4 regions of the Methylobacterium sp. OAE515 genome follow, and region 1 is predicted to be linked to each of the others. Evidence: predicted binding sites of a transcription regulator. Region 1 holds the regulator's gene; each other region holds the start of a gene.
What was found. Region 1 encodes PhoB, which activates phosphate uptake and scavenging genes when phosphate is short. Its sites were predicted from a motif close to TGTCATNNANCTGTCAT; they were not measured.
Positions count from the first base shown of each region.

Region 2: a site for PhoB is predicted at 4,837-4,853, ahead of ABIE45_RS17375 (YdcH family protein). Genes of this name have one in related genera too.
Region 3: a site for PhoB is predicted at 4,390-4,406, ahead of ABIE45_RS25290 (CorA family divalent cation transporter). Genes of this name have one in related genera too.
Region 4: a site for PhoB is predicted at 4,537-4,553, ahead of ABIE45_RS03280 (Orn/Lys/Arg decarboxylase N-terminal domain-containing protein). Genes of this name have one in related genera too.

Region 1 is NZ_JBGMUV010000001.1:2,976,173-2,983,474, forward strand. It holds gene pstB (phosphate ABC transporter ATP-binding protein PstB) at 1-219, shown strand, start outside; gene phoU (phosphate signaling complex protein PhoU) at 330-1,049, shown strand; gene phoB (phosphate regulon transcriptional regulator PhoB) at 1,238-1,933, shown strand; gene ABIE45_RS14610 (protein-disulfide reductase DsbD domain-containing protein) at 2,114-4,282, opposite strand; gene ABIE45_RS14615 (aminopeptidase P family protein) at 4,403-6,241, opposite strand; gene ABIE45_RS14620 (hypothetical protein) at 6,430-6,636, shown strand; gene rmf (ribosome modulation factor) at 6,657-6,845, opposite strand; gene ABIE45_RS14630 (50S ribosomal protein L11 methyltransferase) at 6,876-7,302, opposite strand, start outside.
Region 2 is NZ_JBGMUV010000001.1:3,550,076-3,557,377, reverse strand. It holds gene ABIE45_RS17395 (phosphodiester glycosidase family protein) at 1-472, shown strand, start outside; gene ABIE45_RS17390 (NADH:flavin oxidoreductase/NADH oxidase) at 676-1,794, opposite strand; gene ABIE45_RS17385 (hypothetical protein) at 1,982-2,452, shown strand; gene ABIE45_RS17380 (propionyl-CoA synthetase) at 2,514-4,439, opposite strand; gene ABIE45_RS17375 (YdcH family protein) at 4,641-4,823, opposite strand; gene ABIE45_RS17370 (YdcH family protein) at 4,997-5,215, shown strand; gene purE (5-(carboxyamino)imidazole ribonucleotide mutase) at 5,294-5,791, shown strand; gene ABIE45_RS17360 (5-(carboxyamino)imidazole ribonucleotide synthase) at 5,788-6,900, shown strand; gene ABIE45_RS17355 (tetratricopeptide repeat protein) at 7,233-7,302, shown strand, end outside.
Region 3 is NZ_JBGMUV010000001.1:5,181,363-5,188,664, reverse strand. It holds gene ABIE45_RS25315 (triphosphoribosyl-dephospho-CoA synthase) at 1-627, shown strand, start outside; gene fae (5,6,7,8-tetrahydromethanopterin hydro-lyase) at 865-1,377, shown strand; gene ABIE45_RS25305 (hypothetical protein) at 1,852-2,037, opposite strand; gene groL (chaperonin GroEL) at 2,227-3,870, opposite strand; gene groES (co-chaperone GroES) at 3,945-4,235, opposite strand; gene ABIE45_RS25290 (CorA family divalent cation transporter) at 4,448-5,434, shown strand; gene ABIE45_RS25285 (methyl-accepting chemotaxis protein) at 5,635-7,095, shown strand; gene pdeM (ligase-associated DNA damage response endonuclease PdeM) at 7,234-7,302, opposite strand, start outside.
Region 4 is NZ_JBGMUV010000001.1:680,016-687,317, reverse strand. It holds gene ABIE45_RS03300 (YceI family protein) at 1-330, shown strand, start outside; gene ABIE45_RS03295 (cytochrome b/b6 domain-containing protein) at 347-955, shown strand; gene ABIE45_RS03290 (YceI family protein) at 952-1,524, shown strand; gene ABIE45_RS03285 (GNAT family N-acetyltransferase) at 1,565-2,143, opposite strand; gene ABIE45_RS03280 (Orn/Lys/Arg decarboxylase N-terminal domain-containing protein) at 2,143-4,488, opposite strand; gene ABIE45_RS03275 (5-oxoprolinase subunit PxpA) at 4,861-5,634, opposite strand; gene ABIE45_RS03270 (hydroxyacid dehydrogenase) at 5,654-6,634, opposite strand; gene ABIE45_RS03265 (hypothetical protein) at 6,770-7,027, opposite strand; gene ABIE45_RS03260 (Crp/Fnr family transcriptional regulator) at 7,027-7,302, opposite strand, start outside.

The DNA.
Region 1 (7,302 bases):
CCGATCTCCACGGGCCGCATCGAGGAGCTGATCGAGCAGCTGCGCGACGAGTTCACCATCGTGATCGTCACCCACAACATGCAGCAGGCGGCGCGCATCTCGCAGTTCACCGCCTTCATGTATCTGGGACAGCTCGTCGAGTTCGGTCCGACCAACCGGATGTTCATGAACCCGACGGAACGCCGCACGCAGGACTACATCACCGGCCGGTTCGGCTAGTCTGCCGGGCCGCTCCGGTCCCGGGACCGCCGCATCGCGTCTCCAGCGCGCCGGCGGATCCCGCAAGCCTCCCGGAGGGCCGTCCCCGGGACCCCATCGAAGGATCCGCCATGCCCGGCCATATCGTCACCTCCTACGACACCGACCTGGAGAACCTGCGTCGCTCGATCTCGGAGATGGGCGGCGTGGCCGAGAAGATGACCGCTGAGGCGACCGACGCCCTCGTGCGCCGGGACGACACGCTCGCCCAGGCGGTGATCCTCGCCGACAAGCGCCTCGACGCGCTGCAGCGGGACATCGAAGAGCGCGCGGTCCTGCTGATCGCCCGGCGCCAGCCCCTGGCCATCGACCTGCGCGAGACCATCTCGGCGATCCGCGTCTCCGGCGATCTCGAGCGGATCGGCGATCTCGCGAAGAACGTCGCCAAGCGGGTGGTGGCGATCTCCGACCAGGCGCCGGCCCAGAAGATCGTGCTCGGCGTCCGCCACATGAGCGACCTCGCCGAGGGTCAGCTCAAGGACGTGCTCGACGCCTATGCGAGCCGCGACGTCCAGGCGGCCCACGATGTCTGGGAGCGCGACGGCGAGATCGACGCCCTTTACAATTCCCTGTTCCGCGAACTCCTGACCTACATGATGGAGGATCCGCGCAACATCTCGTTCTGCACGCATCTGCTGTTCTGCGCCAAGAACGTCGAGCGGATCGGCGACCACACCACCAACATCGCCGAGACGATCCACTACCTCGCCACCGGCGAGACGCTGGCGGGCGACCGGCCGAAAAACGACGCGTCGAACTACGCGACCGTGGACGGGGTGCAGGCTCCGTAGGCGGGCCGGCCTGATTTCACGCGCCGGCCTGCGCGCTCTCCTGTGGGGCGCGGTCGGAGAATCGGAGGGTGCGGGTTGAGGCTGAGCGGCGCCTCCCGCACCCTCCGCCTGCACGTCCGCTCCGATGCGCGTCGGGGTGTCGGCAGGCTGTGTGGCGCCGCCTCGGGAACGGGTCTTCGAACGTGAGCATGCAAGTCCTGATCGTCGAGGACGAGGAGGCGCTGACCACGCTGCTGCGCTACAACCTTGAGGCCGAGGGCTTCCTCGTCGACGCGGCGGCCCGCGGCGACGATGCGGAGCTGCTCCTGGCCGAGCGGATTCCCGATCTCGTCCTGCTCGACTGGATGCTGCCCGGCCTCTCGGGGATCGAGCTCTGCCGCCGGATCCGGGCGCGCCGGGAGACCGAGCGGCTGCCGGTGATCATGCTCACCGCCCGCGGCGAGGAGGGCGACCGGATTCGCGGTCTAGGCACAGGCGCCGACGACTACATCGTCAAGCCGTTCTCCGTGCCGGAGCTGCTGGCCCGGATCCGCGCGCTGCTGCGCCGGGCCAAGCCTGCCCACAGCTCGGACCGGCTGGCCGCCGGCGATCTCGAACTCGACCGCACCGGCCACCGCGTCCGCCGCGGCGGCGAGGAGCTGCATCTCGGCCCGACCGAGTTCCGGCTGCTGGAATTCCTGATGCTGGCCCCGGGCCGGGTCTTCTCCCGCGAGCAGCTCCTCGACGGGGTCTGGGGCCACGACGTCTACATCGACGAGCGCACGGTGGACGTGCATGTCGGGCGCCTGCGCAAGGCGCTGAACGGCCCGCGCCAGGCCGATCCGATCCGCACGGTCCGCGGCTCGGGCTACGCCTTCGACGAGACCTTCTCGCTGGAGGCGTGAGGCGGCCGCACGGGCTGTCCGAAAGGAACTTCGGTCCGGCGCGCCGTCGTCACGCGTTCAGCGACGTGTCCCGGGGCGGCGCGCGGCCGGTTGGCGTGGCGCTGCTGGATTGCTTCACTCCGCTCGCGAAGACTGCGACCGAGCGCATCGATGCCCTAGGGGCTCGGACCCCGGAAAGGCTCAGCGGGCCAGCGCCGCGCTCCGGCCGGACGCGGTCGGGACCGCGTCCAGCGCCGCCAGAACCGTTCCCTCGGTCAGGATCTGCGGCAGCACCTGGGGCTCCCCGGTCCCGGCATAAAGCAGGTAGAGCGGCACGCCGCTGCGCCCGTACTTCTCCAGCAGGCGGGTGATCTCGGGATTCTGGTTGGTCCAGTCGCCCTTCATGTAGGTCACGCCGCGCTCGGCCATCGCCGCCCGCACGGCTTTGGTGTTGAGCGAGGTCGCCTCGTTCACCGCGCAGGCGATGCACCACGCCGCCGTCATATCGATGAAGACCGGGCGGCGGGCGCTTACCAGCGAATCGAGGCGCGCCTGCGTGAACGGCTCGATCCCGTCGGCAGCGGCCTGCGCCGACGGGAGCGTGCGCTGCTGCGGGAGGGTCACGGCGAGGGCCGCGACGGCGACGATCGCCAGGATTGCGGCGGCCTGGGCGATCCGACCGGTGCGGGGCGCGGCGGCGCGTCCGCGCTCCCAGGCCCAGGCGGCGAAGCCGACCAGAACCAGCCCGATCAGCGCCGCCAGCAGCCCGCGCGGATCGACCTGCTGCGCCAGCACCCAGACCAGCCACGCCACCGTTGCGTAGACCGGGAAGGCCAGGATCTGCTTGAGAACCTCCATCCAGGCGCCGGGCCGCGGCAGCGCCCGCAGGGCCGGCGGCCAGAGGGTCAGCGCGAGGAAGGGCAGGGCGAGGCCGAGGCCGAGGCTCGCGAACACCGCGAGCGCCACGCCGGCGCTCTGGGTCAGTGCGAAGCCCACTGCCGAGCCCATGAACGGCGCCGTGCAGGGCGTGGCCACGAGCGTCGCGAGCACGCCCGTAAAGAATGAGCCGCTCAGGCCCGCGCGCCGGGCGAGGCCGTCGCCAAGGCCGGCAAGCCGGCCGCCGACATGGACGACGCCCGACAGGCTGAGGCCCATCGCGAACAACAGATAGGCCAGCCCCGCCACCACGATCGGCGATTGCAGCTGAAAGCCCCAGCCGATGGCCGCCCCGCCGCCCTTCAGGGCGATCAGGAGATTCGCGAGTCCCAGGAAGCTCGCCAGCACGCCGGCGGTGTAGGCCACGCCGTGGAGACGCAGCCGGCCCGGGCTCTCGCCGGCATGCCGGATCAGGCCGAGAACCTTGATCGACAGGACCGGGAAGACGCAGGGCATCAGGTTGAGGATCAGGCCGCCGAGGAACGCGAAGGCCGCCGCGGTCGCGAGCGTCAGCGCGTCGAAATCGGGCGCGATCGCCCGTGCCGCGGGTGCTTCCAGCGTCGTGGCCGGAGCCGCCGTCGGCAAGACCGGCTCGTCGCCATACGCGAAGGCGAGCCGGCGGGGACCAGCATCGGTGACCTCCTCGAGGGTGAGGACGCCCGGCAGCGCGGCGGGCGCCGGCTCGGTCGGGCTGCTGCGGGCGAGGGTGAGGTGCAGGCCGGTCTCATCGACCGACATCACCTGCGCGGCGGCGTTGTCGATCGCCGTCTCGGAATAGGGGAAGAATGCGGCGTTCCGGACAGCATCCGGCTTGAGGCCGGTTGCTGCGAAATCGAGTCGCAGCGTGTCGCCCTGACTTGCGAGATGCAGCGGCCAGAGCGGCGGGACGGGCAGGGCGGCCCGGGCGCGGGCGAACAGCGCGGCCTTGTCCGGATCGGGCCGGGGCTCGGCCACCGGCAGCGTCAGCGCAAGGTCGGCGGAGCCCGGCACGCACTCGGTCTCGCAGACGAGATAGGTGAGCTTCGCCCGGATCTGCACCGGGTCGGCCGGGTCGAGGCTCGGCGGCGGGGTCACCGGCACGAGGAGCGTGACCTCGCCCTCGTAGCCGTAGTTCATCAGCGTGGCGATCGGGATGCGCTCCGGCGCCGGCCACCGGATCGCCCCGGCGTTGAACCCCGCCGGCAGGGTCCAGGTCACCTCCGGCGGCAGGCCGGAATCGCCCGGATTGCGCCAGTAGACGTGCCAGCCGGGCTTCACCTCCATGCGCACGGCGAGGGTGAACGGCTGCGCACCCGCCACCGCGACAGGCTCGGCCACCAGGCTCGACCGCACGAGGTCGGGCGGCGTGCGGAAGCTCGATTGCAGACCCTGCGCCGCCGCGGCGGAGAGGCTTGCAGTCAGAGCCAGGATCAGGAAGGCAAGGCGACGGATCATGCTGTCCCTTCGCGCGCAGGGCCGGCGCGGTTTCACGCGCGGCGATGTCCGGCCCGGCGCGGGCTATTCCGTGTCCGAACCGCTTAGCACGGACGGCGCTTGTGGCGGCAGGCCGCGACGTCAGGCCGGGAGCGGCGCAGTGGCGCGCTCCAGCCAGGCGCGCGCCTCGGCGTCGAGGCAGGGCGCCAGGGTCTCGCGGACCCGCGCATGATAGGCGTCGATCCAGGCGCGCTCTCCCGGGTCGAGGAGAGCCGGCTCGATCAGCCGCCGGTCGTAGGGGGCAAGCGTCAGGGTCTCGAAGCCGAGCATCGGCCGCTCGCCTCCGGACATCGGACGGGGCTCCACCAGCACGAGGTTCTCGATCCGGATGCCATAGGCGCCGCTCGCGTAGTAGCCGGGCTCGTTCGACAGGATCATGCCGGCCTCCAGCGGCACCGTGCCGGTCTTGGCGATGCGCTGCGGACCCTCATGCACCGACAGGAAGGCGCCGACCCCGTGGCCGGTGCCGTGATCGAAATCGAGCCCCGCCTGCCAGAGCGGCGCCCGGGCGAAGGCGTCGATCTGCGCGCCGGTCGTGCCCGTCGGGAAGACCGCGCGCGCGATGGCGACATGGCCCTTGAGCACCCGGGTGAAGCGGTCGCGCATCTCGGCGCTCGGCTCGCCCACCGCGACCGTACGGGTGATGTCGGTGGTACCGTCCGGGTATTGCGCGCCGGAATCGATCAGGAACAGCTCGCCGGGCCGGACCGTCCGATCGCTGGCGCGGGTGACCCGATAATGGACGATCGCCCCGTTCGGGCCGGAGCCCGAGATCGTCGGGAACGAGACATCGCGCAGGTCGCCGCCGGCGGCGCGGAAATCCTCCAGCGCCTCGACCGCGGCGATCTCGGTCACGCCGCCGGACGCGGCCGCCCCGTCGAGCCAGGCCAGGAAGCGCACGACGCTTGCCCCGTCGCGGATATGGGCGGCGCGCGCGCCCGCCACCTCGGCGGCGTTCTTGACCGCCTTCATGGCGGTGATCGGGTCCTTGCCGACATCGGCGGTGCCGCCGGCCGCCTCGATCTTCTCCTTGAGAGCGACCGCCCCGGTCGCGGCGTCCAGCCGGACGCGGACACCGGCCAGGGAGGCCAGCCCATCGTCGAGGTCCGATCGGGACAGAATCCCGGCGATCGGGGCCAGCGCAGCGCGCAGGGCCGGATCGACGTTCGGCGAGACCAGAAACAGCCGCGCCGCGCCCGCGCGCGGCAGGATCGCGTAGCCGATCGCGAGCGGCGTATGCCCGACATCGGAGCCGCGCAGGTTGAACGCCCAGGCGAGATTGTGCGGGTCGGAGATCACGAGGGCATCGCAGCCGCCCTCCGCGAGGGCCGCGCGCACCCGGGCGAGCTTGTCGGCGGCCGTCTCGCCCGCGAGCGCGTCCGGCTGGACGACCACCGGCCCGGCGGCCGGCTTCGGCCGTCCGGCCCAGACCACGTCGACGAGGTTCGGCACGGCCCGCACCGTACCGCCCGCTTTCGTGACCGCGCGCTCCAGCCGCGCGAGCCCATCCGGCGTATGCAGCCAGGGATCGTAGCCGAGCACCTGATCGCGCTTGAGGTTGGCGCCGATCCAGCCTTCGGCCGTCGTTTCGGCGAGAGGCACGACCGTCACCAGGCCGGTTTCGACCTGCTCGGGCGCCTGCAAAGTGTAGCGGCCGTCCACCACCAGCGCGGCGGATTCCATCAGGATCACGGCGGTGCCGGCCGAGCCGGTGAAGCCGGTCAGCCACGCGAGACGCTCGGCATCGGCGGGGACATATTCCGACTGGTGCTCGTCGCCCCGCGGCACGACGAAGCCGTCGAGCCCGGTCTCCCGCAGGCCGGCGCGCAGGGCCTCGATGCGCTCGGGCCCCTTGCGATGGCTCGGATCATCGAAGGTCTGGAAGCGCCGGCGCGGTGCGGTCGGGTCGAATTCGGTCATGGAGCGAGCCTAGCGCCCGCCGGACCCGGCTCGCAACTGCGCGGCAATCGAAGCGGCACATCCTAATTTTGGGATTAAAAATCGCGAGCAATCTTATCACGCAGCCGAATTTGGCTTATTCCTGAGGCATGCCCCGCCGTGTTTATTATCGGATCAGCGACAGAGCGGACGGCCGCTTCGACGCCATCGTGACGATCGAGCCGGACACAGTGGTCCGCCGCGACGGCTTCGAATCCCTCGCCGAACTGGAGGAGTGGATCGAAGGCCTGCGCGTCCTGATGGCGGCGCTCGGCGCGCCTGTGGCGCAAGCGGATGGGATCGAGCCGGCACCTCAGCCGGATACGCAACCGCAGGGGCCGACATCCGCTGGACGATTGCGCACGGCGCGGCAGTAGGATCTGCGGCGCGGTTCCGATCAGCCGTTTCTGACCGGCAGATCGGGCGCGCGATCGACCGGCGCGCCGTCATAGCCCTCAAGCCAGGCCGTGCGCGCCGCCGAATGCGCCGGATAGGGGCAGGCGTCCTTCGGTCGGCCCTGGGCCCGCGCGCGGGCGCCTTCCGTGATCGGATCCGCCGGCGGGTGGTGGAGCGACGTCTGGCTCATGCCAGGAAAACGCGGCCACCGGTCTCCGGTTCAGCGCCGCGGCCGTCGGGCCGCACCGCCCCGCATCAGGACGAGGGCGACCCAGCCCTCGATCAGGCCGCGACGCACCAGCGAGAAGCCCTGGGCCCGGTAGGCCGAGAGCACGCCGGACACGTCGCGCTCGATCAGGCCCGAAAGGACCAGGACGCCTTCCGGGGCGACCACCCCCGCCAGGGTCGGGGCAAGCAGCCGCAGGGGACGCGCCAGGATGTTGGCGAAGACCAGGTCGAAGTGCCGCGGCCGGGCCGCAAGCTGATGGCGCACCCCCGGCCCCTGGTACAGCTTGAGATAGGGGCCGAGGCCGTTGGCTCGGGCGTTCTCGCGCGCGGTGCGCACCGCCTCGGCATCGAGATCGCCCGCCACCACGGGCTGCCGCAAGGCCTTGGCGGCGGCGAAGGCGAGGATGCCGGTGCCGGTG
Region 2 (7,302 bases), 570 kb from region 1:
GCCGGTGGGCCTCTACGTCGAGGACGGGCGCGAGATGAAGCGGGTCTCGACGGCCGATGGCCCGGGCAACTTCCACCTCAAGCCCAACGGCATCTTCTGGGTGAAGGGCGAGCGCGCGGGCGTGCTCGACACGGCCCGCTATCTCCGGGCGAAGATCCGCCCGGACTACGCCACGCAGTCCGGGCCGATGCTGGTGATCGACGGCCAGATTCACCCGAAGATCTCCACCGACGGGCCGAGCCAGAAGATCCGCAACGGCGTGGGCGTCCCGGAGGACGGGCACGTCGCGATCTTCGCCATCTCCGAGCGCCCGGTGACCTTCGGCGCCTTCGCGCGGCTGTTCCGGGACGATCTCGGCTGCCGGAACGCCCTGTTCCTCGACGGCTCCGTGTCGAGCCTCTACGCGCCGAATCTCGGCCGCACCGACATCAGCCGGCCGCTCGGGCCGCTGGTCGGGGCGCTGCCGCGCTGAGGACGGTTCAGAGCTTTGGGGGCGGCAGGGGAAGCCTGCCTCTCGCTCCCGGTCCGCGATCGGGCCGGCTCGAACGGCGGCAAGCTTCGGCACTCACAAGGGTTCTGGATTCCGGGCTCGCCTGCGGCGCCCCGGAATGACTGGGCCGTCGGCCGAGGACGGGCTTTCCGCCGCTGCCCGGACGTCGTGCGCGGCGCCCGCGTTCAGCGCTGCCCGAAGGCCGTGTCCTTGAACAGGTCCTTGTACTCCCGCGGCTGCGAGCGCCAGTACTGCTTGGGGGCCCGCACGCGCGCGCCGAGCTCGGCGGCCGCGTGCCAGGGCCAGCGCGGATCGTACAGCATGGCCCGGGCGAGCGAGATCGCGTCCGCCTTGCCCTCCTGCAGGATCGCCTCCGCTTGGCTGGCCTCCGTGATCAGCCCCACCGCGATGGTGGTGAGTCCGGTCTCGGCCTTGATCCGCTCCGCGTAGGGCACCTGGTAGCCCGGCCCGAGCTTGATCGCCTGCTTGGGCGAGACGCCGCCCGTGGAGACGTGGAGCGCGGGCGAGCCCGCCCGCTTCAGGGCCTGGGCCAGTTCGACGGTCTCGTCGAGATCCCAGCCGTCCTCGACCCAGTCGGTGGCCGAGACGCGCAGCCAGACCGGGCTGCCCGCCGGGACGACGGCGCGCACCGCGTCGTAGACCTCCAGCGGGAAGCGCATCCGGTTCGCGAGGCTGCCGCCATATTCGTCCGTCCGCTTGTTGGCGATCGGCGACAGGAACTGGTGCAGCAGGTAGCCGTGGGCGCCGTGCAGCTCCACCGCCTCGATGCCGAGACGCACGGCACGCTTGGCGGTGGCCACGAACTGGTCGCGGACGCGCTTCAGGTCGGCGGCGTCGAGGGCGTGGGGCGGGACCTCGCCCTCCCCGTGCGCCAAAGCCGAGGGCGCCTCCGTGCGCCAGCCGTAAGCGTGCTCCGGCGGGATCTGCTGGCCGCCGGCCCAGGGAGCCTCGCTGGACGCCTTGCGGCCGGCATGGGCGATCTGGATGCAGACCGGGATCGGCGCGTATTCGCGCACGGCGTCGAGCACGCGGGCCAGCGCCCGCTCGCAGCCGTCGTTGTAGAGGCCGAGATCCCAGGCGGTGATCCGCGCCTCGGGCGAGACCGCGGTCGCCTCCAGGGTGAGCAGGCCGGCGCCCGACATGGCGAGCCCTCCCAGATGCATCATGTGCCAATCGGTGGCCTCGCCATCCCGGGCCGAGTACTGGCACATCGGGGCGATCAGGATGCGGTTCTCGAGGGTAAGGGCATCAAGCGTCAGCGGTTCGAACAGGCGAGCGGTCATCAGCAACTCCCGGTGGTCGATCCACTCTGGCGCAGGATGGGCACGACGGCCAGTGCGGTGCGGCAGAGCACCCCTGCGACCTGGGATTGCGGGAACCTGCGGAGACGGACGGCCGTTTTTCGCCCTGTCGCCGCATCGCGGCAATCGACGCGAACCGCCTGAGGGGGCGAGATCGCCCGAGGTCCAGATGATGCTTACCAGACTCGCCATCCCGGTCGCCCTCGCCGCCGGCTGTGCCGCCCTCGCGGGCGCGGCGCAGGCCCAGCCCGCCGCCTTCGGCGGACCGAAGATGCTGATCCACGGCAATTACTGCGGGCCGGGCAACAATGCCCCGCTGCCGCCGATCGACGCCCTCGACGCGGCCTGCGCCCGCCACGACGCCTGCACGCCCGAGGGTGGCCTGCCCACGCAGGCCTGCAATCTCCGCCTCCAGCGGGAGGCTACCCTGATCTCCCGCGATCCGCGCCAGCCCCAGGAACTGCGCTCGATGGCCGGCCTCGTCGCGGCCACCGCGACCCTGATCCCGTCCGAGCCGGCCCCGCGGAGCATGCCGGCCTCGGTTACGACCAGTCCGGCGCCGGACGCCTTCGCGCCGGCCCCGGGAAGACCGGCCCCCGGGGCGCTGGACGAGGACGACGACGCGGCGGACGCCGACTGACGCAGCCTGATGACGGCGCGGCCAGACCCGCCGCGCCGTCCTGCCCGTCGTGCGCTGACGCTCAGACGGCGCCGATGCCCCTGCCCTTCAGGCTCTCGCCGATCTCGTCGAGGGCGGCTGCGTCGTCGATCGTCGCCGGCATCGTCCAAGGCTCGTCGTCGGCGATCCGCTTCATGGTGGCCCGCAGGATCTTGCCCGAGCGGGTCTTGGGCAGCCGCGGTACGGTCAGCGCCAGCTTGAAGGCCGCCACCGGGCCGATCTCGTCGCGCACCTTGGCGACGAGTTCCCGCTCGATCGCCTCGGTCGGCCGCGCGACGCCGGCCTTGAGCACCACGAACCCGCAGGGCACCTCGCCCTTCAGCGCGTCGCGGATGCCGATGACCGCGCATTCCGCCACGTCGGGATGGCCGGCGAGAACCGCCTCCATGCCGCCCGTGGACAGGCGGTGGCCCGCGACGTTGATGATGTCGTCGGTCCGGCCCAGGACCGTGATGTAGCCGTCCGCGTCGATCACCCCGGCATCCGAGGTGTCGTAATAGCCCGGAAAGGTGGCGAGGTAGCTTGACCGCATCCGTTCGTCCGAGCCCCACAGGGTCGGCAGGCAGCCCGGGGGCAGCGGCAGGCGGATCGCGATCGTGCCCATCGTGCCGGCCGGGACGGGCTTGCCGCCCTCGTCCAGCACCGCGACCCGGTAGCCCGGCATCGGCACGCAGGTGCTGCCGTGCTTCACCGGCAGGAGGCCGAGCCCCAGCGGGTTGCCGGCGATCGGCCATCCGGTCTCGGTCTGCCACCAATGGTCAATGACCGGCCGGTTCAGCACCCGCTCGGCCCAGGCGACCGAGTCGGGGTCGGCGCGCTCGCCGGCCAGGAACAGGCTGCGGAACGCCGAGAGGTCGTAGGCGCCGATCCGGGCGCCCGCGGAATCCTCCTTCTTGATGGCGCGGAGCGCCGTCGGCGCCGTGAACAGGCAGGTCACGCCGTACTCGGCGGCGACCCGCCAGAAGGCGCCGGCATCGGGCGTGCCCACCGGCTTGCCCTCGTAGAGCACCGTCGTGCAGCCGTGCAGCAGCGGCGCGTAGACGATGTAGGAATGGCCCACCACCCAGCCGATGTCGGAGGCGCAGAAATACGTCTCGCCGGGCTGGACGCCGTAGAGATTCGGCATCGACCAGGCGAGGGCGACGAGGTAGCCGCCGGTGTCGCGGACAACGCCCTTCGGCTTCCCCGTCGTGCCGGAGGTGTAGAGGATGTAGAGCGGGTCGGTGGCGGCGACCGGCACGCAGGCCGCCCTCTGCCCCGCGTCTCGGGCGGCCGAGACGGTCTCGGCCCAGTCGCGGTCGCGCTCCGGCGTCAGGGCGGCCGCGCATTGTGGCCTCTGGAGGATCAGGCAGGCCTCCGGCTTGTGGCGCGAGGCCGCGATCGCCGCGTCGAGGAGGGGCTTGTAGGCGACCACCCGGTTCGGCTCGATGCCGCAGGAGGCGGCGAGCACCACCTTCGGCGCCGCATCCTCGATCCGCACCGCCAGCTCGTTGGCGGCGAAGCCGCCGAACACCACCGAATGGACCGCGCCGAGCCGGGCGCAGGCCAGCATGCCGAACAGCGCCTCGGGCACCATCGGCATGTAGAGGATCACCCGGTCCCCCCGCCCGACGCCGAGCCCGGCCAGCACGGCGGCCAGCACCGCCACCTCGTCGCGCAGCGCCCGGTACGTGATGCTGCACTTGGTGCCGGTGACGGGGGAATCGTAGCGGATCGCCACCTGCTCCGCCCGTGCCCCCGCGGCGTGACGATCGACCGCGTTATGGCAGGCGTTCAGCGTGCCGTCCGGGAACCAGCGGCCGTAAGGGCCCGAATCCGGTGCGAAGGCCCGCTCCGGCGCGCGCACCCAGTCAAGCGCCCGGGCCGCGCCGAGCCAGAACGCCTCCGGATTGCGGCGGGCCGATTCGTAGATCTCCGGGTAGCGGCCCGGCAGGCTGGCGTTGGTCATCGCTTCGGCGTTTCCTCGCGGGCCGCTCTCCGGCGGCCGGCACAGAGTAGCCCATTCTCGCGCGCGGGGAGATAGAGCCTCGCCCCCGCGCGGCGGCGTGCGCGCCACAAGAAAGCCGCCGCACCGGGAGGTCCGATGCGGCGGCTTCTGTCATACGGGGTGTGCTATCGCGGGTGAGGTGTCAGGCCTCAGTGCCAGGCCTCAGTGCAACGTGTCGTTGCCCGCCTGGAGCCTGTTGATCTCGTCCTTGAGAAGGAGTTTCCGTCGCTTCAGCTCGGCGATGTGGAGGTCGTTCGCCGAAGGCCTGTGGGTCGCTTCCTGAATCTCGCGCTCGAGGGCTTCGTGCTTCCGGGCGAGTTGGTTCAGATGCGTCTGCAGCGACATGAGCCGAATCTCCTGTCATCGTTTCGACACGTCGAGATTGGCACAGGATGCCGGACCTGTCGAAGCGTTTTCTGCTGCTAAGTCTCACGAATGCTTACCGCGCCGTCTTGTCCGGCGCCCGGGCGTGACGCATGCTCCCGAGCCATGAACGAACTTCGGGTCCGCGGGTGACAATGGCGGAAGAGTCGGGTGAGAGTGCGCAGTCGGATCTCCTGGGCGAGCTGGCCCGGCTGCGCGAGGAGCACCGGGACCTCGACAGCGCCATCGAGGCGCTGGAGCTCAGCGTCGCCGGGGACCAGCTCCAGATCCAGCGGCTGAAGAAGCGCAAGCTCACGCTGCGCGACCGCATCTTCCACATCGAGGACGCGCTGACGCCGGACATCATCGCCTGATGCCGGTGGACGCCGCCGCGCCCCGCCTTGCCGCGGGCCTGCGCCGCCTGTAAGCGCCCTCTTTTGCCGGGATCAACGATGGTGTCGCCTCCGGTCGCGATCATCATGGGCAGCCAGTCCGACTGGGCGACCATGCGGCATGCCGCCGAGACGCTCGACGCGCTCGGCGTGCCCTACGACGCGCGGATCGTGTCGGCCCACCGCACGCCCGACCGCCTCGTGGCCTTCGCCAAGGGCGCGGTCGCGGCCGGTTTCAAGGTCGTGATCGCCGGCGCTGGCGGCGCCGCGCACCTGCCCGGCATGGCGGCGGCGATGACCCGGCTCCCGGTCTTCGGCGTGCCGGTGGAATCCAAGGCCTTGTCCGGCCAGGACAGCCTGCTCTCCATCGTCCAGATGCCCGCCGGCATCCCGGTGGGGACCCTGGCGATCGGGCGGGCCGGGGCCATCAACGCGGCCCTGCTCGCCGCGTCCGTCCTGGCGCTCTCCGACCCGCAGCTGGCGGAGCGACTCGACACGTGGCGCGCGGCCCAGACCGCCTCGGTGGCCGAGCGGCCGGTGACGGAAGAGAACGCGTGACGGACAAGACCCTCGGCCCCGGCTCCACCCTCGGCATCGTCGGCGGAGGCCAGCTCGGGCGCATGATCGCGCTGGCCGCGGCCAATTACGGCCTCAAGGTCCACATCTACGCCCCCGACCAGGACAGCCCCGCCTTCGATGTGGCCGCCCGCACCACCTGCGCGGCCTACGACGATGCCGAGGCGCTGGCCGCTTTCGCGCGCAGCGTCGACGTCGTCACCTACGAGTTCGAGAACATCCCGCACGCCACCGCCGACATCCTGGCCCGGCACGCCGCCCTGCATCCGAACGCGCGGGCGCTCTCGACCACGCAGGACCGCCTGTCCGAGAAGGAATTCATCAACGGTCTCGGCATCCCGACGGCGCCGTTCCGGGCGGTCGACACGCCCGACGACCTCGACCGCGCGATCGAGGTGATCGGCCTGCCGGCGGTGCTCAAGACCCGCCGCTTCGGCTACGACGGCAAGGGGCAGCGCATGCTGCGCGAGCGGGCCGAAGGCGACCGCAACGCCCTGTTCGCCGAGTTCGGCGGCGCGCCGCTGATCCTGGAAGGGTTCGTGCCGTTCGAGCGCGAGGTCTCGGTGGTCGGCGCCCGCGCCCGCGACGGCAGCTTCGCGGCCTTCGACCTGTGCGAGAACGAGCATCGCGATCACATCCTCGCGTTGACCCGGGTCCCGGCTCCCGGCGTGTCGCCCGAGACGCGCCGCGCCGCCCTGGACATCGCCAGGCGAATCGCCGACGCGCTGGACTATGTCGGCGTGCTCGCCGTGGAGATGTTCCTGGTGCGGGAGGATGGTGCCGAGCGCCTCGTGGTCAACGAGATCGCGCCGCGGGTCCACAATTCCGGGCACTGGACCATCGAGGGGGCGCGGACCTCGCAATTCGCCCAGCATGTCCGCGCCGTCTGCGGCTGGCCGCTCGGCGATTCCGCCCGGGTAGGCGGCCTGCCGGTGGAGATGCGCAACCTCATCGGCGCCCAGGCCGACGACTGGCACGCGCTGTTGGCCGAGCCCGGCGCGCATCTGCACCTCTACGGCAAGGGCGAGGCGCGCCCGGGCCGGAAGATGGGGCACGTCACCCGTCTCGGATCCGACCCGGCCGAAGCCTGAGGCTTCGGGGGCACACCCGCGCCGCCGCGTGCCGCGCGGAGGCCCCGACGCAGCGCCGGGGCAGCGTCGAGCCATACCTTCGCCACATCCCGCCGCTTCCACCAAGTCGTGGTCGGTGCCGAATGCTGTCGATCGATTCACCCGTGCCGCCTTTATCCTGTTGGGACAGGTGACGGGCCGGGTGACGAGGCGGCGCTTTCTTAAGCCGGCCTTCACCGTGATGCGCGACGGTGCCCCGGATCGGGTGTGCCCGGCGCGCGGCGCGGGCGCTTGGACGTGAGGGGCGAGGCGGGCACGCGGGATGCGGGCCGCGCCTCGGGGAGAGTGGGGCGATGATCGTACGCAACGGGCTGGTTCGGACGACGGCACTGATCGGCGCGGCCATAATCTCGGCCGCGGGCC
Region 3 (7,302 bases), 2.2 Mb from region 1:
GCCGCCACGATGGCGGCGGTGGGCCAGAACACCAATCTCGGCATTCTCCTCCTCTGCGCGCCGCTGGCCGCCGCCGCCGAGCGGGGCCAGACCGTCGCGTCTGTGCTCGGCAACCTCGACCGCACGGATTCGGAGGCGGTCTTCGCGGCGATCCGCCTCGCCAATCCCGGCGGGCTCGGCCGCGCCGGCCGGCACGACGTCTCCGCCGCGGCGCCCGGCTCGCTCATGGACGCGATGGCGGAGGCCGCCGACCGGGACCGCATCGCCCGGGCCTACGTGACCGGCTTCGCGGACGTGCCGGCGATCGGCCTCGCGGCCCTGAACACGGCCCGCGCCGAGGGCCTCGATCCCGCTTGGTGTACGACCGCCATCCACTTGGCCTACCTGCGCGCGGTGCCCGACAGCCATATCGCCCGCAAGCACGGCCCGGCTTCGGCCGACGGCGTCCGCCGGGAGGTCGAGGCTGCCCTCGCCGGGCTCGATCTCGCCCAGCGGCCGGTCGACGCGCTGCTCGCCCTTGATGCCTCGCTGAAGGCGCGCGGCCTCAACCCAGGCACGAGCGCCGATTTCACGGTGGCGACGCTGTTCTGGGACGCGCTCGCGGCCGCCGGTGCAGCTCTGGCCTGAACCGCGCGCACGATCCGGTGTTTCCCGTACGGACGACTTAGAAATTCCTTCATGTCAGGGCCTTGCGCGGGTTGTGAGCCGCAGGGCCCCGCTGTAGGGTCCGCCGCGCTGTCCGGCCCAACCGGCTCGGCCCATCCGGCTCGGCCGGCATGGTCGGGCGCCGATAACAAGGATGGCTTCCCGGCCGCGGCACCGCCCGGCGCGCGGCTTTTTTCGGAATCCAGGGAGAGACACCGAATGGCGAAGATCACCAAGGTTCAGGTCGGCGAAGCGCTCGTCGGCGAAGGCAACGAAGTCGCCCACATCGACCTCATCATCGGACCGCGCGGTTCGCCGGCCGAGACGGCCTTCTGCAACGGCCTCGTGAACAACAAGCACGGCTTCACCAGCCTGCTCGCGGTCATCGCGCCGAACCTGCCGTGCAAGCCGAACACCCTGATGTTCAACAAGGTCACCATCAACGACGCCCGTCAGGCCGTCCAGATGTTCGGCCCGGCCCAGCACGGCGTTGCCAAGGCCGTGCAGGACGCGGTGGCCGAGGGCATCATCCCGGCGGACGAGGCCGACGACCTGTACATCCTGGTCGGCGTGTTCATCCACTGGGAGGCGGCCGACGACGCCAAGATCCAGAAGTACAACTACGAGGCGACCAAGCTGTCGATCCAGCGCGCCGTCAACGGCGAGCCGAAGGCTTCGACGGTCACCGAGCAGCGCAACTCCGCGCAGCACCCCTTCGCCGCCAACGCTTAGATCGGGGACGGTCCTGGGCAGAGCGCGCCTCCGCCCGCACCGCGGGGCCTGATCCAGCGACTGGCTTCGATCTTTCTTGGCCGATAGGTAGGTCCTTGAACGGGACGGCGCGAGCCGTCCCGTTTTTTTGTGCGTCGCGTGCCGGCCATCGCGCGGCGCAGGACGTCATTGCAGGCCCACGGCATTCCTGGCCTTCTGAATTCCGGGTCGCTCCGCTGCGCGCCGCGATGGTTCATCCGGTCACCGATCCACGTCGACACGTGTCTTCGACCCGCCCCGTCATCCCGGGGCCGCGCAGCGGAACCCGGGATCCAGACACGCCGACGCGGCAAGGTCGGGCACCGCCAGCGGGTCTGGATTCCGGGCTCGCCTTCGGCGCCCCGGAATGGCGGCGCGGGGTTCCGCAGCGCCGCGAGAATCCAGGCGTCGGCTCGTCAACGCACGGGATCCGACCCTCGCGGCGCTGCGCCATCCTCAGTGCCAGGCGATCTGGACATTGAGGTCCCGGGTCTTCGCGGCGACCGCCGTGCCAGCCGTCAGGCCGGTCGTACGCACCGTGATCGGCGGTTCGACGCCGTTCGCCTCCAGGACGTTCAGGGCGATCGTGGGCTTGATCGCGAAGTCGACGTTCTGCGGGACGTCGCTGGACGCGAACGCCACCTGCTCGGGTCACGCCAATCACGTTCCCGTACTGATGCCGCGGACCGCCGCGGCAGACGTCATGCAGGCCGGCCACAACGTCGTCTTGACCAGAGCCCGGCCGCGGCAGCGGCAGGGGGAGCAGAGTCCAACAGAAAAGGGGCCGCCCTTCGGCGACCCCCTTCCTTCGTCTCGACGGGTGGCTTGGACTTAGAAGTCCATGCCGCCCATGCCGCCGCCGCCCGGCATCGCGGGAGCGCCGCTGTCCTTCTTCGGGGCGTCAGCGACCATCGCCTCGGTGGTCACCAGCAGGCCGGCCACGGAAGCCGCATCCTGCAAGGCGGTGCGCACCACCTTGGCCGGATCGACGATGCCGGCCTGGATCATGTCGACATACTCTTCGGTCTGGGCGTTGAAGCCGAAGGTCTCCGACGAGGTGTTGTCGGTGATCTTGCCGACCACGATCGAGCCCTCGACACCCGCGTTCTGGGCGATCTGGCGCAGCGGGGCCTCAAGAGCCTTGAGGACGATCTTGATGCCGGCCTGGACGTCCGGGATCTCGGACTTCAGCTCGGCGACCGCCTTCTTGGCGCGCAGCAGCGCGGTGCCGCCGCCCGGAACGATGCCTTCCTCGACCGCCGCGCGGGTGGCGTTGAGGGCGTCGTCGACGCGGTCCTTCTTCTCCTTGACCTCGACCTCGGTCGCGCCGCCGACGCGGATCACCGCGACGCCGCCTGCGAGCTTGGCCAGGCGCTCCTGCAGCTTCTCACGGTCGTAGTCCGAGGTGGTCTCCTCGATCTGCGCCTTGATCTGCGAGATGCGGCCCTCGATGTCGGACTTCTCGCCGACGCCGTCGATGATCGTGGTGTTCTCCTTCTCGATGCGCACGCGCTTGGCGCGGCCGAGCATGGGGAGCGTCACGTTCTCAAGCTTGATCCCGAGATCCTCGGCGATCATCTGGCCCTTGGTCAGGATCGCGATGTCCTCGAGCATCGCCTTGCGGCGATCACCGAAGCCCGGCGCCTTGACGGCCGCGACCTTCAGGCCGCCGCGGAGCTTGTTGACCACCAGCGTGGCCAGAGCCTCGCCCTCGATGTCCTCGGCGATGATCAGGAGCGGCTTGCCGGTCTGGACCACGGCCTCAAGCACCGGCAGCATGGCCTGGAGCGAGGAGAGCTTCTTCTCGTGGATGAGGATGTAGGGGTCCTCGAGCTCGGCGACCATCTTCTCCGCGTTCGTGATGAAGTACGGGGAGAGGTAGCCGCGGTCGAACTGCATGCCCTCGACGACGTCGAGCTCGGTCTCGGCGGTCTTCGCCTCCTCGACCGTAATCACGCCCTCGTTGCCCACCTTCTGCATGGCGTGGGCGATCATCTCGCCGATCTCCTTGTCGCCGTTGGCGGAGATCGTGCCGACCTGGGCGACCTCATCGGAGGTCGAGACCTTCTTGGCGCGCGCGATGATGTCCTTCACGGCGGCCTGGGTGGCGAGGTCGATGCCGCGCTTCAGGTCCATCGGGTTGATGCCGGCGGCGACGTACTTGGCGCCCTCGCGGACGATGGCCTGGGCCAGCACGGTCGCAGTGGTGGTGCCGTCACCCGCGATGTCGTTGGTCTTCGAGGCCACTTCGCGCACCATCTGGGCGCCCATGTTCTCGAACTTGTCGGCGAGCTCGATCTCCTTGGCGACCGTCACACCGTCCTTGGTGATGCGCGGGGCGCCGAAGCTCTTCTCGATTACGACGTTGCGGCCCTTCGGGCCCAGCGTCACCTTCACCGCGTCGGCGAGGATGTCGACGCCGCGCAGCATCTTATCGCGGGCGTCGGCGGAGAAACGAACGTCTTTCGCTGCCATGGTTTGCCTCTTGTCTCGTTGGGTTCTGCCCCAAGGCCTCAGGCGGCCTCAAAGGGCGGGGACGGATGGTCCGATCAGGCGGCGACGACGCCCATGATGTCGGATTCCTTCATGATCAGGAGGTCCTGACCGTCGATCTTGACCTCGGTGCCGGACCACTTGCCGAACAGGACGCGGTCGCCGGCCTTCACGTCGAGCGCGTTGACGCGGCCGGACTCGTCGCGGGCGCCAGGACCGACGGCGACAACCTCGCCCTCCTGCGGCTTCTCCTTGGCGGTGTCCGGGATGATGATGCCGCCCTTGGTCTTCTCTTCGCCTTCGATGCGACGGACGACCACGCGGTCGTGCAGCGGACGGAACTTCATGAGCTGCCCTCTTGCTTCAGGTCTGGAGTTGGCGTTGATGCGGCCGGCGGGACCGCTTGCGAACTCGACTGTTAGCACTCTGTCTCGGCGAGTGCCAAAGACGGCCGCGAGATAGGCCCGGCTTGGTTCCGAGTCAAGGCTGTCGCACCCCCGCGCGACGGTGCGATGACGCGCCGGCGGCTCTCTGTCTCCCACGTGGATAACGCGCTCTCATGCTGAGCCTGCACGGACCTGAAGGCCCGGTGGCGCTGCAACCCGGCAGCCCGATCGCGCACAACACCGTGTGGCTCGACCTGAACGACCCGACGCCGGAGGAGGCCAAGGCCGTCGAGACCGCGACCGGCTTGCGCGTCCCGTCCCGGGCGGCGCTCTCGGAGGTCGAGACGTCGAGCCGCCTGCGGCGGGTGAAGGGCGGGCTCTCGCTGTCGACGCCGATGATCACGTTCGAGCAGAGCGCGTCGCAGTTGAAGCCGCTGGGCTTCCTGCTGACCAAGGACCATCTCGTCACGATCCGTTTCCACGACCTGCGCGCCTTCGATTCCTCCGCGAAGCGCATCGCGGACGGCGACGGCAGCACGGCCCCGAGCGAAATCTTCCTCGTCGTCCTGGAGGAGCTGGTCGACAGCCTCGCGGACGCCCTCGAGGACATGGCGGCGGAACTCGATTCCCTCTCGACCCGGATCTTCGACTTCGACGTCCGCGGCGCAGACCGCCGCCGGCTGGAGAGCCCGCCGCCCCGCCGCCGCGACCTCGCCCTGCGCCGGATCCTGCGCGGCATCAGCAACCGCGGGAAGGTGCTGGGCAAGATTCGCGCGAGCCTGCTCGGGCTGGAGCGGATCGTCCCGTTCGTGTCGGCCGCCTGCGATGGGCTCGGCCTGCCCGAGGATGGGCGCTTCGATACGATCCGAAGGGACATCGAGTCCCTGGACGAGTTCGAGACCCGGCTCGCCGAGAACGTGCAATTCCTCCTCGACGCGGCTTTGGGCCTGATCAACATCGAGCAGAACAACGTCTTCCGGGTGCTGACGGTCGTCTCGGTGGTCGGTGTCCCGCCGACGCTGATCGCCTCGATGTACGGCATGAACTTCAAGCACATGCCGGAGCTGGAATGGGCCTACGGCTATCCCTACGCGCTCGGCCTGATCCTGCTCAGCGCGATCGCGCCGGTGATTTACTTCCGTCTCCGCGGCTGGTTCTGATATTGGCAAGTTCATTATAGTCAATATCAGATATTTCTATAGCAAATTTCGATTTTTAATGCGATGAAGGCGTGAAAACCATTTCGGCGGACCGTATCTTCCGAAGCATTCAGCGATGGCGATATCGCATTTGGACATCGATTAGCGCGTTGTTAACCGGACGGAAGCTATAGAGCCGTCCGGAGGAACCAATTGTGACCATGTTCAAGCGAGCAACGTACAGCGAGGCGCAGGCCAAGATCGAGGCGCTCGACCGGCCCTTGGCCATCATCGAGTTCGCGCTGGACGGCCGCGTGCTGCATGCGAACGAAAACTTCCTTAAGGTGATGAAGTACGCGCTCAATGATGTCGTCGGCAAGCATCACCGCATCTTCGTTGAAGACGCCTATGCCGCAAACGCCGAATATGCGGCGTTCTGGGACAGGCTGAAGGCCGGCCACTACGTGACCGGGGAATTTCCCCGGATCGATAAGGACGGTACCACGATCTGGCTCGAGGCGACCTACAACCCGATCCTCGACGCGAAGGGCCAGCCGGTGAAGGTGGTCAAGTTCGCCTCCGACATCTCGGCGAAGAAGAAGGAGATTACCCGCCTCCTGACGATGATCGACAATGTGCCGGTTGCGGTCATGACCGCCGACATGACCGACGATTTCAAGATCGATTACCTGAACGCCACGTCGCGCAAGACCCTGTCGACGATCGAGCAGCACCTGCCGATCAAGGTCGACGCGATGCTCGGCAGTTCGTTCGACGTCTTCCACAAGAACCCGCACCACCAGCGCACCATGCTGGCCGATGCCAGCCGGCTGCCGCACACCACCAAGATCAAGGTCGGGCCGGAGACGCTCAACCTGCAGGTCACGGCGGTGAACGACGAGAAGGGCCGCTACCTCGGGCCGATGCTGACCTGGGCCGTCGTCACCGCGCAGGTGAACATGGAGACCGAGGTCAAGCGGGTCGTCGAGGCGGTCGGATCCGCGATCCAGGAGATGCAGAGTTCCGCCGAGGGGCTGATGCAATCGGCCGAATCCGCGCGGCACAAGGCGTCGTCGGTGGCCGCCAATTCCGAGCAGATGAACGGCGCGATTCAGGAGATCTCCGGGCAGGTCGGCCGGGTCTCGGAGCGCGCACAACAGATCGCTGTCCAGGCTGAGACCACCGACGCGACGATGCGGCAGCTCGCCGACAACGCCCGCAAGGTCGACGCCGTCGTCGGCATGATCAAGTCGATCGCCGACCAGACCAATCTGCTGGCGCTCAACGCCACGATCGAGGCGGCCCGCGCCGGCGCGGCGGGCCGGGGCTTCGCGGTGGTGGCCTCGGAGGTGAAGGCGCTGGCCGAACAGACCGCCAAGGCCACCGGCGAGATCACCCAGCAGGTCTCGGCGATCCAGAGCGCCACGGGTGATGCGGTCGGCGCCATCGAAATGATAACCGCGGCCGTGGGCGAGCTCTCGAAGCTCACGCTGTCGATGGCGAGCGCCGTGGAGGAGCAAGCGGTCTCGACCCACGAGATGGCCGGTAATATCGGCGGCGTCTCCGAGGCCGCCAACGCCACCGGTCAACTCGCGCAATCGGTCCAGGGCATCGCCGAGAGCCTCGCCGGCCATTCGGCGAGCCTGTCGGAGAGCGTGATCCGGTTCATGAGAACGGCGTGAGCAAACCCGAACGCGTCCCACGCGGGGCGCGCCGTCCTTGCGGGCGCGGCGAGGCCGTCCCGGGCGACGCCACGTCGCGCCATGCCGCGCGGCCCTGGATCACGTTACTTCGCTCGTGATGACGATGACGGCGCGCGCTCAGTCCCGAGCGAGCTGCGCCCGACCGATCGCGAAGACCCGCCCGTCGCCGAGGAGGTGGGCGGTAAA
Region 4 (7,302 bases), 2.3 Mb from region 1:
GCCAAGCTCACCGACGAGCTCAAGGGCGACCAGTGGCTCGACGCCGCCAAGTTCCCCGACATGACCTTCGTGTCCACCAAGGTGGTGCCCGCCGGCAAGGACCACGCGAAGGTGAAGGGTGACCTGACGCTGCACGGCGTGACCAAGCCGGTGACCCTCGACGTCACCCTGGTCGGCGCCGGCGTGAACCCGCTGAGCAAGAAGGTCACGGTCGGCTTCGAGGCCACCGGCACGCTCAAGCGCTCCGAGTTCGGCGTGAAGACCTACGTGCCGCTGATCGGCGACGAGCTGCACCTCACCATCGCGGGCGCCTTCGAGAAGCAGGACTGACCTGGGAGGATCCGCCATGGCGAGAGGGGTTTCCGCGCGGCGGTACTCCGCCGTGGCGATCCTGCTGCACTGGGCGAGCGCGCTGGGCGTGCTCGTCCTGATCGGTCTAGGCCTGACCATGACCCATGCGGATTTGGCGCCACTGCGCCAGTTCCAGCTCTACCAGTGGCACAAGTCCGTCGGGATCACCGTGCTGGCGCTGACGGCCCTGCGCGTCCTCTGGCGCCTGACCCACCGGCCGCCGACCCACCCGGCCGGGATGCCGGCGCGGGAGCGCCGGGCGGCCGGGGCGGCGCACGCCCTGCTGTACCTGCTCCTCGTCGGGCTGCCCCTGACCGGCTGGGCCGTGGTGTCGCTGTCGCCGTTCAACATCCCGACGGTGCTATACGGGCTGGTGCCCTGGCCGCACCTGCCGCTGGCGGCGTTCGTGCCTGACCAAGTCGCGGCCGAGGGCCTCCTCAAGCGGGTCCACGCCCTGGGGGCGTGGTTCCTGGCGGCTTTGCTCGCCGTCCACGTGGCGGCGGCCCTGCGCCACCACCTCCTCCTGCGCGACGACGTGCTGCGCCGCATGCTGCCGGGGCGCCGGACCTTGACCGCTTGCCCGACCGTGGAGCCGACCCGATGAACGCGCGTCACCTCTGCCTGCTCGCGGCTCTCCAGACTGCGGCCCTGCCGGCGGCCGCCGCCGAGTGGGCGGTGGATCCGGCCAAGAGTGCGATCCGGTTCTCCGGCGTGCAGGTCGGCGTGCCGTTCACCGGGCGGTTCGAGCGGTTCAAGGCCGCGGTCGATTTCGACCCCGCCAAGCCCGAGGCGGGGCACGCGCTCGTGCTGGTCGACCTCGCCAGCGCGCGGACCGGGGATGTCCAGCGCGACCAGGCCCTGCCGCAGAAGGATTGGTTCGACGTCAAGGCGGCGAGCGAGGCGCGCTTTGAGGCGACCCGCTTCGTTGACAAGGGGCAGGGCGACTACGCGGCAATCGGGACGCTGACCATCCGCGGCACGAGCCGGCCCGTGACGCTGCCGTTCCATCTGACCCTCGAGGGCGGCGGGGCGCACGCCACCGGGCGCGTCGGCCTGGTCCGCACCGAGTTCGGCGTCGGGCAGGGGGCCTGGGCCTCGGGCCAGTGGGTGGCGCTCGATGTCGGGGTCGAAATCGACATCGTCGCGACGGCGCAGCCGGCGGGTGGCCACTGACGCGGGCCGCACAGACGCCCGGACCCGTCCTGATGCGCCGCTACCCCGGCCGGTCCTCCGACCCGGTCCCCAGCGCCCGCTGGACCATGACGCTGTCCGACCAGTGGCCGTACTTGAAGCCCACCGCCCGCAGGTAGCCGACCCGCTCGAATCCGCAGGCCTCGTGGAGCCGCAGGGAGGCCGCGTTCTCGGCGTCGATGTAGCCGATCATCTGGCGGTAACCGCCCGCCGCGCAGGCCTCGATCAGGGCCGGCAGCAGCCGCCGGCCGATCCCGGCATGGAGGTGGTCGGGATGCACGTAGATCGAGTGCTTGAGCGTGTAGCGGTAGGCCGGCCGCTTCCGGAACGGCACCGCGTAGGCGTAGCCCGCCACCGCGCCGTCCCGCTCGGCCACGAGGTGCGGCAGGCGCTTCTTGCGCATGGTCTTGCGCCGCCGCTTCAGGTCGTCGGGGAGCAGCCGGTTCTCCTCGGCGACGCCGACATCGCTGACGCCCCGGCTGATGTGGTGCTCGTAGATCGCCACCATCGCCTCGACATCGGCGTCCGAGGAGGCGCGGATGACGATGTCGGGGCAGGCGCGGGCCGGGATTAGGCCGGGCGTCTCGACCTCGATCTCCATCAGGCGCCCTCCCGCGCCACGTAGGTGTGGAAGCGGATTCGCCCGTCCGGGTCGACCTCGCGGTAGACGCCCTGGATCTCGGCCTCGAAGCCCGGGAACAGGTTGGCGGAGGCCTCGAACATCTTGAAATAGTCGAGCATGGGCTTGGCCCGCTCGTCGAGCCGCTCGCCCGGCAGAACCGTGCCGATGCCCGGGGGGTAGACCAGCATCAGCGTGGTGGCGATCCGCCCCTCGGCCTCGGCGATCGGCACGTAGTCGACCTTGTTGCGGGTCAGCAGCTGGGCGGCTTTCTTCGGCGGCATCACCATCTCGGGCAGGTGCTCGGGGGCGAATTGCCGCCGCTGCAGCGTCGAGGTGCCAGCCTCCCGGTGGAAGGCGTGGAGCTCGTTGCAGAGGTCGCGCAGGCGCACGCCGCGGTAGCGGTTCGGCCGGCGGTTGACGAATTCCGGCATGGCCTCCTCCAGCGCGACGTTGTCGTCGTGGAGCCGCTTGAAGGCGACGAGGCCCGAGATCAGCGTGCCGGCCTTGGAGGATTCGACCCCCGGGGTCAGCAGGAAGAGCAGCGAGTTCAGGTCGTTCTTCTCGGCGACGATCCGGTTCTCACGCAGGTACTGGGCCACGATCGGCGCCGGCACGCCGTGCTGGGCGTAGGCGCCCGTGTGCCGGTCGAAGCCGGGGGTCAGCACGGTGAGCTTGTTCGGGTCGGTGATGGCGTAGCCCGGCGCCACGTGGCTGAAGCCGTGCCAGCGGGCGCCCGGCTTCAGCTCCCAGTGGCGGGGCGTGGCGGCGAGCTCGTCGGTCGGCACGCTCTCCCACGGCACCTCGGCGCCGTCGGTGTTCACCGTCACGTCCGGCACGAAGGGGTCGAAGAACCAGCGCCGCGCGGGATCGCGCTCGTTCTCCTCGAACTCGCGGCGGATCGCCCGGACCTTCTTGCGCCACTCGATCCCGAGCCGGATCGTGTCGTCCCACAGGATCATGCCCGAGCGCCCCTTCATCATCTGGGCGCCGACGTCGAGGGAGGCGAACAGGGGGTAGAAGGGTGACGTGGAGGCGTGGACCAGGAAGCTCTCGTTGAGCCGCTTGTGCTCGACCCGCCGGGTCTGGCCGCGGATGTGCCCGTCCCGCGTGTGGATCTGCGAGGCCTGGCTGAAGCTCGCGAGCTGCTTGTGGGTCGACTGCGTGGCGACGATGCCGGGCGAGGTCTCGTCGAGCCCGGTCAGCCCCATGGCGAAGCGGCGGGCGTAGAGCGGGTGGAACTTCATGAAGCCCGCCCAGGCTTCGTCGAACAGGATGTAGTCGCAGAGGTCGCCGATCTTCTCCAGGATCTCCTGGGCGTCGTAGATCGTGCCGTCGTAGGTGCATTGCTCGATCACCGCGACGCGGAACGGCCGCTCCCGGCGCCACGCCTCCGGATCGGTCACCAGCGGGTTGCGGCGGATTTTTTCGCGGATCCGGGTCTCATCCAGCGCCTCGTGGAAGATCGGCCCGATCAGCCCGTAGGCGTTGCGGTCGGTCTCCAGAAAAATCGGGATGCCGCCGCCCAGGAACAGGGCGCCGTGGTGGGCCGCCTTGTGGTTGTTGCGGTCGAACAGGACGAGGTCGTCCTCGGCCACCAGGGAGGACAGGACGATCTTGTTGGAGGCGGAGGTGCCGTTCAGGACGAAGTAGGTCTTCTCCGCCCCGAAGATCTTGGCGGCCTCCTTCTGGGCCTTCAGCGCCGGGCCCTCGTGGGTCAGCAGGTCGCCGAGGTCGAGGACCGAGTTGTCGAGGTCGTCCCGGAAGATCGCCTCGCCCAGATGCTCCACGAAGATCCGGCCGATGGGGGACCGGTTATAGAAGATGCCGCCGTTGTGGCCCGGGCAGGTCCAGAGCTGGTTGCCCTTCTCGGCGTAGTCGACGAGCGCGCCGAAGAACGGCGTCTTGAGGGTCTCGGCGTATTGCGTAACCCGGCTGACGAGGCCGCGGGCGATGAATTCCGGCGTCTCCTCGGCGAGGAAGATGTAGCCGTCGATGAAGTCGAGGAGCTCGACCGGGATGTCCTCCAGCCGCTTGCGGCGAACCATGATGACGATCGGCATCTCCAGGCCGCGCCGGCGCATCATGTCGATGAGGGCGGCGGCCTTGCCGTCGAGGCCGCGCTTGCCCCAGTCGACCACGAGGCAGCCGACCGCCGCGTCGGTCTGGACCGCGATGGCCGCGTCCTCGACGCGCCGGGCGCGCACCACCTCGAAGCCGCGCTGCTCCACGGCCGCCACGATCTGGTTGAGGCGCGCGCCCTCGAGATCGTCCGGATCGAAGGCCGGGGCGCACATCAGGACCGTGAAGCGGCGGTGGAAGTCCATGGAGCCCTCTCTGGCCTCGGATGCAGCGCGTGGCTTTCCGGCCCGTCTGCGACGATTGCATGACACGCGACCGTGGTGGTGGCCGACCCGGAACGAAAGGTCGTGATCGGGGTGCGCCTCGGCCGGCTTCGGCGCGGCAACGCAGCTACGCGCGTGATGTCCCGGGGTGATAGTCCTCGCCGTCGTTCCGGGGCGCCGCAGGCGAGCCCGGACCCGGAGGTGCACGCCGGAGGCGGGCAATCCAGAACCACCATCGGTGCAGATGCTTGATGCGTCGGCGGATCTGGATCCCGGGCTCCGCTGCGCGGCCCCGGGATGACGGTGGTGATGCGGCTTCGGTCGCGGGGCTCCGGAGGACGCGACCGCTTCCCCTCAGGCGCCGATCACCGCGGCCATGGGCCTGAGCGCGATGCCTTGCGTGGCGAGCGCGTCGCGCAGCCGCGCGGCCATTGCCACGGCGCCCGGTGTGTCGCCGTGGACGCAGACGCTGTCGATCCGGGTCGGGATCCGCGCGCCGGACGCGCAGGTGATCGCCCCGTCGCCGAGCATCCGCACGACCCGCTCGGCCACCGCGTCGGGCGCGTGCAGCACCGCCCCGGGCAACTTGCGCGAGACGAGGTTGCCGTTATCCGCGTAGGCCCGGTCGGCGTAGACCTCGCGGACCAGAGGCAGGCCGAGCCGCTCGCCGGCGCGCTCGGTCTCCAGGCCGGGCATCACTACGAAGATCAGGTCGCGGTCCAGCGTCCGGATCGCCCGGGCCACCGCCAGCGCGAGATCCGCGTCCTCGTTGGCAATGTTGCCGAGCGCCCCGTGGGTCTTCACGTGCCGCACCGGGCAGCCCGCATCCTGCGCCAGCGCCAGCAGGGCACCGACTTGGTAGAGCACGGCCTTCTCGATATCTGCCGGCCGCTCGCCGTGAATCGGGCGCCGGCCGAAGCCCCAGAGATCGAGGAAGCCCGGATGCGCGCCGGCCTGGACGCCGTTCGCGGCGGCGAGCCGCAGGGTCTCGTGCATGACGAGCGGGTCGCCGGCGTGGAAGCCGCAGGCGATGTTGGCCGAGGTGGCGATGGTCAGCATCTCGGCATCGTCGCCCAGGCGGTAGACGCCGAAGCCCTCGCCCATGTCGCAGTTCAGGTCGACGATCATCGCGGGGCTCCCGGGAGTGTCACAGGGCGCGTCGGTGCGGCCAGACATCCGGGTTGACCAGCCCGCCGGGCCGCCGACCGGCGAGGACGTCGACCACCCGGCCCGCCGCGGTCTCGGCGGTGCGGATCAGCGCCGCCTCGGTGGAGCCGCCGACATGGGGCGTCAGGATCGCCCGCGCCTGGCGGCCGAGGGGATGGTCGGCGGGCAGGGGCTCCTGCGCGAACACGTCGAGCCCGGCGCCCGCGATCGTGCCGGCCTCCAGCGCCTCGATCAGGGCCGCCTCGTCGATCAGGCCGCCGCGGCTGGTGTTGATCAGGAACGCGTCCCGCTTCATCCGGGCGAGCTGCGCCCGGCCGATCAGGCCGCGTGTCTCCGGGGTCAGCGGCACGTGCAGCGAGACGATGTCGGCCTCAGCGAGGAGCGCGTCGACCGAGGCGGCCCGCAGCGCGCCGGCATTGGCGAAATCGGCGTCGGGGCGGCTCGGCCCGTAGGCCAGCACCCGCAGGCCGAGGGCGGCGCCGAGCCGCGCGGTCGCCTGCCCGATCGCCCCGAAGCCGACGAGACCAAGCGTCAGGCCGGCGAGCTCGACGAGGCGGGTGGTGAACTTGAAGCTGTCGTCGCCGGCCCGGACCGAGCGGTCGGCGCCGGGCAGGGCCTTGGCCAGGGTGAAGATCAGCGCCAGCGTCTGCTCGGCCACCGAGACGGCGTTGGCGCCCGGCGTGTTGACCACCACGATCCCGGCCTCAGTCGCCGCCGCCTTGGCGACGTGGTCGGTGCCGGTCCCGTGGACGCCGATCACCCGCAGGTCCGGCGCCGCCCCGATGGCGCCGGCCGGGAAGCCGGTGTTGCGGGTGATGACGGCGACGCAGCCGGCGACCTCGCGCGCCAGGGTCTCGGTGTCGGTGCCGCTGGCCGGGCGCGGCTCCAGCCCGGCCGCGCGCAGCCGGTCGAGGCCCGCCGCGTGGATCGGCTGGACGATGAGGCACGGACCGGTGATCACGGAAGGGCAGCCCCTGATGGGAAAGCGGTGGCGGAACGCAAGTCCGGCGCGGGGATCGTCTAGGCGCAGCGAGCCGTCCTGACAACGGGCGGACCCATTGGTCCCCGCCCGCGCGGGCGTCGACGGGAGAAAGCCTTACGCGTCCGCCGCGTCCGGGACGGTCTCGCTGAACGGCACCGTCAGAACCGGCTCGCCGGCCGCGTCGACGATCTCGAACGCGCAGGCGAACCAGTCCCGCTCGGCGTCCGAGCGGCCGCGGCGGACCAGGTCCTGGGCCGCCTGCAGCGCGTAGGCCCGCGGCGCCGCGGCGTCCGGCAGGACGCTGCTCTCCGGATCGATCGCGATCCGGCCGGTGCCGGCCCCGTCGCGGAAATTGAAGAAGGATCGGCCCATCAGGCGCCCACGATCAGCCGCGCGTATTCCGCCTCCGCCGCCCCGTAGCTGGCATCCGCCACCTGCCTGAGCGGCTCCCGGTCCAGGATCTGGACGCGGCCCCGCCGGCCGCGGATGCCGCCGCCCTCCAGGTTCTGCAGCGCCAGCGTGACGCCCGAGCGCTGCACGCCGAGCATCACCGACAGGAACTCGTGCTTGAGCGGCAGGTCGTCCCCGTCCACGCGGTCGTGGCACATCAGCAGCCAGCGCGCGAGGCGGGGCCCGAGCGTGAAGGT